DNA from 4 places in the Guptibacillus hwajinpoensis genome. Region 2 is predicted to be linked to each of the others. Evidence: riboswitches for the same ligand, from Rfam matches in the RefSeq annotation. Region 2 holds a riboswitch; each other region holds the start of a gene.
The links. Region 2 has a riboswitch for S-adenosylmethionine ahead of mtnK (S-methyl-5-thioribose kinase). Riboswitches for the same ligand answer to the same signal wherever they lie in the genome.
Positions count from the first base shown of each region.

Region 1: linked by a shared signal. The riboswitch ahead of mmuP (S-methylmethionine permease) and the one ahead of mtnK (S-methyl-5-thioribose kinase) in region 2 are both predicted to bind S-adenosylmethionine.
Region 3: linked by a shared signal. The riboswitch ahead of ABFG93_RS16580 (5-methyltetrahydropteroyltriglutamate--homocysteine S-methyltransferase) and the one ahead of mtnK (S-methyl-5-thioribose kinase) in region 2 are both predicted to bind S-adenosylmethionine.
Region 4: linked by a shared signal. The riboswitch ahead of ABFG93_RS15640 (methionine ABC transporter ATP-binding protein) and the one ahead of mtnK (S-methyl-5-thioribose kinase) in region 2 are both predicted to bind S-adenosylmethionine.

Region 1 covers NZ_CP156674.1:2,302,797-2,305,937, reverse strand. Annotated here, with positions in the region: gene mmuM (homocysteine S-methyltransferase) at 1-475, opposite strand, end outside; gene mmuP (S-methylmethionine permease) at 450-1,853, opposite strand; SAM riboswitch class I at 1,935-2,037, opposite strand; gene ABFG93_RS12080 (GNAT family N-acetyltransferase) at 2,243-3,141, opposite strand, start outside.
Region 2 covers NZ_CP156674.1:1,518,222-1,521,362, forward strand. Annotated here, with positions in the region: gene ABFG93_RS07715 (pyridoxal phosphate-dependent aminotransferase) at 1-157, opposite strand, end outside; gene ABFG93_RS07720 (carbon-nitrogen family hydrolase) at 266-1,060, shown strand; SAM riboswitch class I at 1,131-1,268, shown strand; gene mtnK (S-methyl-5-thioribose kinase) at 1,368-2,576, shown strand; gene mtnA (S-methyl-5-thioribose-1-phosphate isomerase) at 2,577-3,141, shown strand, end outside.
Region 3 covers NZ_CP156674.1:3,210,470-3,213,610, reverse strand. Annotated here, with positions in the region: gene ABFG93_RS16580 (5-methyltetrahydropteroyltriglutamate--homocysteine S-methyltransferase) at 181-1,296, opposite strand; SAM riboswitch class I at 1,418-1,517, opposite strand; gene ABFG93_RS16575 (SNF2 helicase associated domain-containing protein) at 1,647-3,141, opposite strand, start outside.
Region 4 covers NZ_CP156674.1:3,019,919-3,023,059, forward strand. Annotated here, with positions in the region: gene leuD (3-isopropylmalate dehydratase small subunit) at 1-229, shown strand, start outside; gene ilvA (threonine ammonia-lyase) at 226-1,236, shown strand; SAM riboswitch class I at 1,361-1,470, shown strand; gene ABFG93_RS15640 (methionine ABC transporter ATP-binding protein) at 1,622-2,644, shown strand; gene ABFG93_RS15645 (methionine ABC transporter permease) at 2,637-3,141, shown strand, end outside.

The sequences.
Region 1 (3,141 bases), 780 kb from region 2:
CTTTTATTCTTGAACGGTGAAAATGAGCTAATGTATCGTCAGAAACGCCATAATCCCCTCTATACTCTGAGCCGTCTGAAAGAAATGCTCCATAAGGTCCTACTGATGCAGCAACAAGAGGTTTAGGCCTGGTCAATTGCTCATTCTGCTCCCAGAAATCATCACGCGCTTTTCTTGCTAGCACTACTGTTTTCTTAATTAACTCGATCGATTCCTGCTCGTTTAAACCACGTGCTTTAAGCCCATCTATTGTTGCCTGGTAGCTAGCGGTTATTGCACAGTCCGCTCCAGCATGGAAATAATCTAGATGAACTTGATAGATTAATTCAGGGTTCTCAAGTAATACCCGTGCTGACCAGAGAGGATCATTTAAATCACATCCATAATGTTCCAGCTCTGTTGCAAGCGCACCATCTAATATCATAATCGAGTAATCACGCAAAATGCCTTCAATAGGATCGTTTTTCAGTAACATAATTGACTCCCTTTCTCTTCATAGATTTAGTTAGATAATAGCTCCCATAACAAAAAGCAATAAAAGGAAAGCCACAATACAGGGCAATTCTCTGTGTAGGGTCAAAAGCGATCCCGATCAACGAAGCGAGACAGAGCAGAAAAGCAAGCACAGGGACGAGAGGATATAATGGAGTCCGATATCCCAGGTCTTTTACCGAATACCCTTCTCTTATAAATTGTTTCCGAAAGAGAAATTGTGACGCACAAATGCTCATCCACACCACTACCACCGCAAGACCCGAAATCGAAACGAGTACAACATAGACTGTATCTGGCGCAATCACGCTAGATAAGAGAGCTAGCACCCCGCCTAACATACTAAACATCACGGCATTTAGCGGGACACCCTGTTTATTTAGCCTGGAGAAAAACGGTGATATCGTTCGCTTATCTGCGAGCGACCAGAGCATTCTTGAAGAAGCATACAACCCGGAATTTGCAGCAGATAAGATCGCTGTTAAAATAACGAAGTTCATAATATCGGCTGCAAATGGAACACCAATCCGTTCAAGAACAGCCACAAACGGGCTTTCTAATACGCCAGCATCTGAAGCTGGAAGAAGAGCTGATAAGACGAAGATCGAACCGACAAAGAAAATAATTAATCGAAACACCGTAGTACGAATAGCTTTCGGAATTGTTTTTTCTGGATCTGCTGTTTCTCCAGCTGCGATACCGATTAATTCTGTTCCAGAGAAAGCAAAATTCACCGCTAACATGGTCATAACTATGGCAAATGCACCATTTGGAAAAATACCTTCATTCGTAAAATTGGAGAAAACCGATGTGTGTGTACCTGATTCCATCGGGATAAAACCAAAAATTGCTGCTCCCCCTAAAATAATAAAGAGGATAATTGCTAATACCTTAATGAGGGAGAACCAGAATTCTGTTTCTGCGAAAAATTTAACGGTAAGCACATTAATCACAAAGATTAATGCGGCGAACAATCCACTCCACATCCACACACTGATGAATGGAAACCACCGCTGCATCAGCATCCCGGCGGCAGTAAATTCGGAACCGAGAGCTACTGTCCAGGTTAGCCAATATAACCACGCCACCGTATACCCGGTACCTCCTCCGATGTACTTAGCTGCATAACTATGGAAAGCGCCTGTTTCTGGCATATGTACAGAAAGCTCCCCTAAACATAGCATGACAAGGTAAACAACAAGCGCCCCTACTAAATAGGAGAGAATCGTGCCGACTGGACCAGCCTGTTGGATCGTGTATCCAGAACTTAAGAATAGACCGGTCCCAATAACTCCACCAAGCGATAGCATCACGACATGTCGTGACTTCATTTTCCTTTGAAATTCCTGCTTCTCTTCCATTTCATACTCCTTTTCTTCCATCCAGAAAACCCAAAAAACGCACTCTAAAAGAGTGCGTTACTGACAAAATAAAACCGAAGGCTCTCATCTATCAGGTTTATCACCCGCTGGAGTTAGCACAGTATCCGATGGACCTGTTGCTGAGGTTTCAAAGGGCCAGTCCCTCCACCTCTCTGGATAAGAAATTATATTTTAACAAAAATATCAATTTATTAACTATTTGTCAAGGTATTGCCAGATTAATGCGAACGACCATTTTAATCAGGTATCTCACTCATTCATTGTATAGTAATTAAGAAGACATGAATTGTATGTCGAACCATGGATTGCATTGGCAAGTTACCTAATTCATACCTAAACACTCATTGCGATGGTCTAAATTTCTCCATTTAAAAGAAATCCATAAAATTTGTTTCTCTCTTCGACAAAATCCCCTTCAACACCTCAACGTCCTTCTTAGGCCCTTGAAGTAAACCAGCTTCATATAGAAATGCAGGGTTCTGGTATCCAGTCAGAATAGCCGTGAGTGTACTAATATTACAGCGAAGTCCACGTTTTGGTGGATGCTTGCAGGAGGCATTAGTATTATCCCCTTTAAACATCTTTACACCGTCAGAATGAATTTGAAAACTACCATTGTTCCATTCAGCCTGTTCATCAATAATATGTAGAAACAGAGATTCACCCTCATTCAATTCGAATGGATAGAGTTGTAGAAAGGCTTCAACGTCGATAATTCGTGCCATAAAATATGGCTCAACATTTGTTTTCACTTTTGGATTCGAAAGTATGAAAGGAAATGGATCTCCTTCGTGCGTTAGAATCGTTCCACCTTCAATCATGGAATCATGCTGACACAGATAGTTCCATAGACCTCTTCTCGCTTCCCCATCCAGACAGACAAATTCCTCCACTTCAAGGGAACGATCTTTCACTTGATAATACACATACCCAGTTATATTCCCTTCTTCATTCGTATAGCCAGCAAATAAAAACCCTTCTGAATAAACCCGTTCCTTCCACCAGCTTTCAGTGCGCACAAGCATGCCATTGAAGCGTTGAGCAAATTCTTCGTACACTGGATTAAGTGTTTCATACACATTTGTAAGAGCAATTCTACGTACTTTTCCGCCTACTTGAGGTAACGTGTTAAAATCTTCCTTATTTAATTTGAGCTTTTTCCAACTACTAAGCACTTCGAATCCGAATTTGCGATAAAACGGGATGTGAAAAGGATGAAGATAGGATATTGTTTGGCCTTTATTTTTCATTTCTACAAGTGCATGTC
Region 2 (3,141 bases):
CGATAATATGCTGAGGAGTTGGCTGATCCGGGTTCCCCTGACCAAGGTTAATAATGTCATACCCCGCTTCAACATAATGATTTACCTTCCCGGCAAGCTTTGCAAAAAATTGTTCTGGTAGCCGCTTAAGTGCTTCTGATGGTTCAAAGTGTTTCAAAGTCAATCACATCCTGTTAAAATTTTCGTGAAATTCTAGTAAGTTATGTTATCTTGGATACACAATCATGTAAAGTAAATTTTCTAAAAGCTTGAGGAGGAAGATTCAATGAAAAAGCTTACCCTGTTGCAATTTGATATTGCTTTTGGTGATCCTGAAAAGAATTTCGAGAAGGTTGAACAGCTCGTTTCTGAAGCTGCGAGTCAACAGCCAGATATTATCGTGTTGCCTGAATTATGGTCTACTGGCTACGATTTATCAAGACTTGATGAAATTGGCGACGTTGACGCAACGAAATCAATTAAATTTCTTTCGAATCTCGCAAACAAACATTCCGTTAGTATTGTTGGTGGCTCTATCGCAAAACGTCATGAGAAAGAGGTTACCAATACGATGCTTGTCTTTGATCGAGATGGTCAGCTTGTGCACGAATATAGTAAAGCTCACCTTTTTAGACTGATGAACGAAGAAAAGTATCTTGTTTCAGGAAATACGAAAAGTCACTTCACACTTGAAAACCTTCCATGTGCTGGATTCATCTGTTATGATATTCGCTTTCCAGAGTGGCTTCACCTTCATGCCGTTGAAGGTGCGCAGGTTCTATTCGTTCCTGCAGAATGGCCAGAACAGCGAACAGACCACTGGCGCGCGCTGTTAATTAGCCGTGCCATTGAAAATCAGTGTTACGTTATCGCCTGTAATCGAGTTGGTTCAGATCCAGACAATGTATTTGGCGGTCATTCCCTCATCATCGATCCATGGGGAACTGTACTAGCTGAAGGAGGAACGGAAGAAACCATTTTAGTGGGATCGATTGATGAAAAAGAAATATCTTCAATTCGGACTCGAATTCCCGTATTTGAAGATCGCCGCCCGGATATTTATAACGAATTTTCGAAATAATGTTGACAACCCTTGGGAATTCTCTGTAAGATACATCTCAAGCACAAAAAATTATAAAATTCATAACTTTCTCTTATCAAGAGCAGGCTGAGGGATTTGGCCCTATGACGCCCAGCAACCGACCTTCTATTTTGATCAATTCGCTTTACTGATCTGAATGGCACGGTGCTACTTCCAACAGAATGATTTTTGTTCTGGAAGATAAGAGCTACGAAGCTTCTATGTCTTCTAGCCTCTTTCTTCGGAAAGAGGCTTTTTTTATTGCTTAATAGATACTAAGAATTCATTTATTTGAGGGGGATTTACAATGACAAGTAGTACGACAGGATATACGCCTTTTACGGAGGAATCGGTCGTTCACTTTTTGGAACAGCACGGTATACTAGATGGCTCGACCACTGTCAATGTAAAGGAGATTGGGGATGGAAATTTAAATTATGTTTTTCATGTCCAGAAGCGGAAAACAGGTGATGCCTGGATTGTGAAACAGGCATTGCCATACGCAAAGGTCGTTGGTGAATCCTGGCCGCTTACGCTTGATCGTTCTCGCATCGAAAGTGAAGCACTTAAGCAAGCTTACTCGCTTGTTCCTGAACTTGCTCCTGTTGTCTACTTGCATGACACCGAAAAGGCTGCAACCGTTATGCAGGATTTATCCAGCCATACCATCCTCAGAAAAGGACTAATTGACGGACAGGTCTATCCAAAGCTTGCGAGAGACGTTGGTACATATCTTGCACATACACTCTTCTTCACCTCAGACTACGGTCTTGGTCCAGCCCGTAAGAAAGAGCTTGCTAAAAAATTTATCAATCCTGATTTATGTGGGATTACTGAAACTCTCGTTTTTACAGATCCATTTTATAATGCTGAGAGCAACAGTTTTTCTGAACCGATAAGAACAGATGTAGAAGCCCTCTGGAACGACGATGTGCTTTTGAAAGAAATTGCTGCGCTTAAACATGCTTTTCTAACAAAAGGCGAAGCACTTCTCCACGGTGATCTGCATACCGGAAGCATCTTTGTCACAGAGAGCTCGACAAAAGTTATTGATCCTGAATTTGCGTTCTATGGTCCAGCTGGATTTGATGTGGGAGCATTTATTGCGAACATTGCACTCAGTATTCTCTCTCAGAAAGGACACAGAACTGAGGAGGAAAAAGACAAGTATGAAGCGTTCCTTTTCAATGTCATCGATGAAGTCTGGAGCACCTTCGAATCAACTTTCCGCGATCTCTGGAGTGTACATCTTGTTTCTGAGAATCGCTATTCTGAGCACTACCTCGATGGGCTGCTTCAATCGATTCTTGTTGATAGTGTCGGGTTTGCTGGCTGTAAAATCATTCGTAGAACAATTGGACTGGCACACGTTGAAGATATTGATCGCATTAAGGATATCGGCGTAAAGCTATCTGTTGAAAAGCAGGCACTTCGACTTGGTAAGCAGCTTGTTCTGAGAAGAAACGACATTACATCTATTCAAGATTACATCACGTTCATCAAGGGGGAGTTATAAATGACGAACGTCTCACCGATCGAATGGAAAGGCGATCACCTTTTACTACTCGATCAGCGCCAGCTGCCACATACAGAAGTGTTTATTAAACAAGCAGCGATTGAAGATGTCTGGAACAGCATTGCAGCACTTGCCGTTCGTGGCGCTCCTGCTATTGGAATTGCAGCTGCATACGGTCTAGTTCTCTGGAGTCAGCAGTTTCAATCCGAATCACCTTCAACCTTTAAAACCGAATTAACGAAGCAGCGAAATTACCTTGCTTCAGCTCGTCCTACCGCTGTGAACCTTTTCTGGGCCATTGATCGGGTATTACGAGCCGGACTCACTGAAACATCAGTCGTGAAAATGAAAGAAGCTATCCGAAATGAAGCAGTTACGATCCATCGGGAGGATGAGTTAATTTGCCAGCGCATCGGTGAGCATGGCCTTAAGCTCTTGAAAGACGGAGACACAATTCTCACTCACTGCAATGCAGGTGGTATCGCAACCACTAAATACGGAACAGCACTTGCCCCTCTTCATCTCGCCAAAGAAAAAGGACTTTCCATCTCTGCCATTGCTACTG
Region 3 (3,141 bases), 1.7 Mb from region 2:
AATATAGATGAAACTATTTCAGATTGCTTCTATCTAATGAAATGTGGCCATTAAAAAAGCCTTCGGATGGAGCATGATTATCCGTTTTACCAAACACTAAAAAATCAGGAGGATTGCCCCCTGATTTCAATGATTATGTGTCTATTTTCTAGACGTTATATACATGTTAATGTGAATAAATTACTTCCAAACTTCTTTGGCAATATCCAATACATGACATACTTTTTCCCATTGTTGGTCTTCAGTCAGTAAGTTACCTTCTTCTGTGGAAGCAAAACCGCATTGCGGACTTAAACAAAGCTGATCTAACGGCACATATCTTGAAGCTTCTGCAATTCGTGCTTTCACTTTTTCCGGGTCCTCTAATTCACCAAATTTCGAAGTGATCAAACCTAAAACAATTGATAGGTCCGAGCGGTAGACATGGCGGAGCGGTTCAAAACCACCAGAACGCTCATCATCAAACTCAAGGAAAAGCCCATCGACATTCAAACCACCGAAGATGGTTTCGGAAATTTCTTCATAACTGCCACTCGTCATAAAGGTCGACTTAAAGTTCCCACGGCAAATATGCATGGTTACGAGCATATCGTCAGGTCTATTGGCTATTGATTTGTTGATCGCCCGGGCACACAACTTTGCAACCTTTTCGGGGTTCTTTCCTTTCGCTTCAATTGATGCTCTTCCTTCCTCGGAAAAGAAAGTAGCCCATGATGTATCATCAATTTGCAGGTAACGGCATCCTTCATTGTATAGCGCCTGAATGACCCCCTGGTAAGCAACAATCAAGTCGTCTATAAATGCTTCGTCACTATCGTAAAGCCCCTTATCGATCTCTCCTCTAAAGAAAAGCATATTAGGGCTTGGAATTGTGAATTTCGCAACCGCATCCCCTGCAATACTTTTAAGGAATTTAAAATGCTCAATCATGTAATGATCGCTGAATCCAACTTTATCGGTTACTTTAATACCATGCGCTTTTGTCACAACACCATCGAATTGGAGACCTTTTTCGGTTTCAAAACCTTCCACACCATCCAAACCTTCAAGGAAGTCAAAATGCCACCAACTACGTCGGAAGTCACCGTCCGTTACTGCTTTAAGCCCGACTGCTTTTTGCTTTTCCACTAATTTAACAATTTCTTCGTCTTCGATTTCCCGCAATTCCTGGTCCGTAATTTCACCCTTTGCCTTCTGTAAGCGTGCCTGCTTCAAACGTTCCGGCCGTAAAAAACTCCCTACATGGTCTCCTTTAAATGGAGCTTTTGATACTCTTTGTTCTACTGATTTCGTCAATCTAAATTCCTTCTTTCTTTAAACTTTATTGTTATTTTCTGCATGAATATTTAGATTTGGTTTACAAAAACAAAACCCCCTTCTAATAAGAAGAGGGTTATTTTTGTATAACAAATTTCTCTTCTTATCTTCAAGCCAATGCTTCTGGAATTAGCACAGTACTTTAAAAGTCTGCTGCTAAGGTTTCAACGGGCCAGTCCCTCCACCTTTCTTGATAAGAAAGTTATCTATTAAATTGTTTTGTTAAATAATTAGTATACAGGAGTAATGTAAAAATTCAAGAGAATAAGAATATTTGTTTTTCTACGGTCCGCATTGTATGTTTCGATTATGAAAAAATACACCTTCTGTCATTCCATTAATATCTCACGAATATCCTCTTCCGTTAATGTTGCTGAAGCTTTTTCTTCTGAATCAATAATGTCTGCAATGAGCTCTCTCTTTTTCTCTTGAAGCTCATTCATCTTCTCTTCAATTGTGCCTTGAGCTACTAACTTAATTACCTTTACAACCTTCTCTTGACCAATGCGGTGCGTTCGATCTGCTGCTTGCTCTTCGACTGCAGGATTCCACCAGAGATCATATAAGATCACCGTATCTGCACCTGTTAAGTTAAGGCCAGTCCCCCCTGCTTTTAAGGAAATAAGAAACAGATCACGCTCACCCTCGTTAAATCGATTACAGGTTTGTACTCGCTCCTCGGCAGGCGTTTCTCCATCTAGATAGAAATAGGTTTGACCTCGGACTGTCAGCTCTCTACCTATGTGCTTAAGCATTTTAGTAAATTGGGAGAAGATCAAAACTCTTCTACCAGACAGTCTTGATTCCTCAATGATTTGAAGCAGCTGCTCATATTTTGCTGAGCTTCCCTTGTATCCTTCTACAAATAGAGCAGGGTGACAACAAATTTGTCGCAACCGCGTCAAACCTGCTAATATTTTTATCCGATTTTTTCGAATGGTATCCCTGTCGAGGTGCTTCAGTGTATCCGTTCGTAGCTTTGCTAAATAGGCTGCATAGAGCTTCTTTTGTTCAGGTAAAAGCTCGGTTAACTCAAGGGACTCCATTTTTTTAGGTAACTCCGCAAGTACATCTTCTTTCATTCTACGAAGTAAAAAGGGTCGAACCCTTCGAGCAATGGTTTTCCTTGTAAGATAGCTATAATCTTTCAACCCCTGGAATAGCTGTGGAAAAATGACATGATAGATTGACCAGAGCTCTTCAATTGAATTTTCCACGGGTGTCCCTGTCAGTCCGAAACGGTGATTTGCCTCGATCCTTTTAACCGTTCTAGCAGTCTGTGTCGTTGGATTCTTGAACGCCTGAGCCTCATCAAAAAACACCGTGTGAAACGATTGATTCTCATACCATTTAATGTCTCTCCGAAGTAGCGGATAGGATGTGATGACGACGTCCATTTCTGCGCTATTCTTTTGTATCTTTTCTCGATTCGATTGATTTCCGTCTATGACAACCGCTCGGATATCAGGAGCAAATTTCCTTATTTCATGCAGCCAATTATAGGTGAGAGATGACGGGCAAACGATGATAACAGGGAGCTTACGTTCTCGAATGATTGATAGCTCGGATACAATATAAGTGATGCTTTGCAGTGTTTTACCAAGTCCCATATCATCAGCTAGAACGCCACTGAATCCATAGCTAGCTAGTGTTTTCATCCATTTGTATCCGCGTTTTTGATAGTCACGCAGGATGTGATCTAACTTCTCTGGCACCTCAAAATCCAATTTTCCCGGATGAAGGAGTTGATCTAAGAACTGTCGAAAAGAATCCTCTACCGTAAAAAGCTCACTCGTATCAATAGAATCAAGAAGATGAAGGCTT
Region 4 (3,141 bases), 1.5 Mb from region 2:
TCCTCAGGAAACGATCACAGAACTTTTTTCGAAGTCGAAAAATGGGTACCAGCTCAGTGTTCAGCTAGAGCAACAGCAAGTCAGTGATGGAAATGGACTTTCGGCTTCATTTGAAATCGATCCTTACTGGAAAGAAATGCTCTTAAACGGTTGGGATGAAGTATCTCGTACACTGTCACTTGAAGAGAAAATCAGTCAATATGAAGAAAAACAATATGTGGGAGAGTGAATGATCTTGGGAATTATCAGGAGAAATATGGCGTTGACGTTGTAAGTGCAATGGAGAATCTGCTCCAGGCGGTCCATCGAACACCGCTTCAGCAGTCTAAAACATTAAATGATCGAACAAATAAAGATGTGTTCTTGAAAATGGAGAACCTGCAGCGCACGGGATCCTTTAAGCTCCGAGGTGCTTACAACAAAGTATCAAGACTCACGGACCTTGAAGCTGCTCGTGGCATTGTTGCAGCTTCTGCTGGAAATCATGCACAGGGAGTAGCCCTCGCTGCAAATGAACGAGGGATCAAATCTAAAATATTTATGCCTGCACAAACACCTATCAGTAAAATCGAGGCTACCCGCTCTTATGGTGCAGAAATTGTTCTCGAAGGGGATTCTTACAACGAAGCCTTTGCAGGGGCACAGTGCGAGCAGAAAGAGCGTGGAGCCACCTTCGTCCATGCGTTTGACGATCCTGACGTTATGGCAGGTCAGGGAACAGTAGCGCTTGAAATGATGCAGCAATGCCCCGATCTGGACGTGATTCTTGTCCCGGTAGGAGGCGGTGGCCTACTAGCTGGTATGGCACTCGCAATGAAATCATATTTCCCCCACGTTAAGATCATCGGAGTTCAGGCAGCTGAAGCATCTGCTACATGGAATCGTTATAAAGGTGCCGGGCCGAAAGTGCTACAATCGGTAAAGTCGATTGCAGACGGCATTTCTGTTAAAGAACCCGGGAAACTAACGTATCCGATTATTGATCATCTCGTTGATGATATGTTAACTGTGTCAGAAGAGGAAATTGCAACCGCCATTCTATTTATGCTCGAGAGACATAAAACCCTTGTAGAAGGTGCTGGTGCTGCTTCACTTGCTGCTGTTCTTTTCAAATCAGGAAGAATTAATGGCGAGAAGATTGGATCAGTTATTAGTGGCGGTAACGCAGATATTGATAAGCTTCCCTCATATAAACTCCTTGCACAGCGTGCAAAAACCATCAGAAAAATTAGCTGATGGTTTTCATTTTGGAACATTTTTTGATTATTGTGACTTTTTGCTCAGTAATTGACACTCATAAAGTACCATGCTAGAATTCAATTTAGCACTTAACCAGAGTAAAGTAATTTCAATTTTATATCTCTTATTCAGAGAGGTGGAGGGACTGGCCCTATGAAGCCCGGCAACCGTCGAACAACTTGTTTGAAAAGGTGCCAATTCCTGCAAAGCATATGCTTTGAGAAATGAGAGGAAGACATCGTTTATGACATGCCTTTCTGCTCACTGCAGGAAGGCATTTTTTATAGAAACATATTTGTTAAGTCGTACCCGGGGTATGATAGGCAATAGGAATCAATCTAGCCTGGTTACTACCTGTAAATGTATAAAGGATGTGAGACATGTGATTGAGCTAAAAAGTATCAAGAAAACGTTCTTCGCTAAATCAGGAAAGGTTGAGGCAGTTAAGGACGTGAATCTTTCAATAAAAAAAGGCGAAATATTCGGTGTGATTGGATACAGTGGTGCAGGTAAGAGCACACTTATACGAATGCTTAATCTTCTTGAGAGACCAACTGAAGGTACTGTTACAGTAGCTGGAAATAACTTGTCATCTTTAAAAGAAAAAGAGCTTCGATCAGCTAGACAAGATATAGGGATGATCTTTCAGCATTTTAACATTCTCTGGTCACGCACGGTGCGCGAAAACATTGCTTTCCCGCTTGAAATCTCAGGGGTTGGAAAGGAAAAGCGCAGTAAGCGAGTAGAAGAACTAATTAAACTTGTAGGGTTAGAAGGAAGAGAGAATGCTTACCCATCTCAATTGAGTGGGGGACAAAAGCAGCGTGTAGGGATTGCGAGGGCGCTTGCGAATAATCCAAAAGTTCTCCTTTGTGACGAGGCAACCTCAGCACTTGATCCTAAGACAACCGACAGTATTCTAGAGTTGTTAACTGAGATCAATCAAAAACTGGGATTAACTATCGTTTTGATTACACATGAAATGCACGTCATTCGGAAGATCTGCCATCGAGTTGCAGTCATGGAGAGTGGGCGTGTAGTGGAAGAAGGATCAGTACTAGAAGTGTTTCATCATCCACAGGAACCCATTACGAAAGACTTCGTAAATCAACTAAGTGAACCAGAGGAAATGAAGGAATCGATTGCACATCTGGCGGAGGATGCCGCTGGAGAACTTGTTCAGTTTACGTTCCTGAAAGGAAAGACAGGCTCACCGCTCGTGACTGAATTGGTTCGGAGGTATGAGATCGAAGTGAATATTATTCAAGGGAAAATTTCTCATACTCAGGATGGTCCTTACGGAAAGCTTTCTGTCTTCCTGAAGGGTGAGCAGGCTGTCATAGATGAAGCTCTTCGATATGTACGCAGCCAGGGAGTCGAAGCGGAGGTGATTACGAATGGCTGAATCTTTATTTCCGAACGTTTATTGGGAGAATATGTGGGAGGCAACCCTTCAAACAGTCTACATGACGGCAATCTCTGTAATTGCTACATTTATTCTGGGTATTTTACTCGGTCTACTATTATTTTTAACGGCACGAGGTAACATCTGGGAAAATAAGTACATCAATAGCGTAATAGCTGGAATTGTTAACCTGTTTCGATCGATTCCCTTTATTATTCTAATCATCTTGCTCATTCCTCTATCGGTATATATTATTGGTACGATGCTTGGTGCAAATGCTGCTTTACCAGCCCTGATTGCTGGTGCGGCTCCGTTCTACGCAAGAATGGTTGAAATTGCGTTAAGAGAGGTAGACAAAGGTGTTATTGAAGCCTCTCAATCCATGGGGGCCTCAAATGGGGAGATTGTTTTTAAGGTGCTCCTTCCAGAAGCCATGCCAGCCCTCATTTCAGGTATAACGGTTACGGCAATTGCACTTGTAAGCTACACAGCAATGG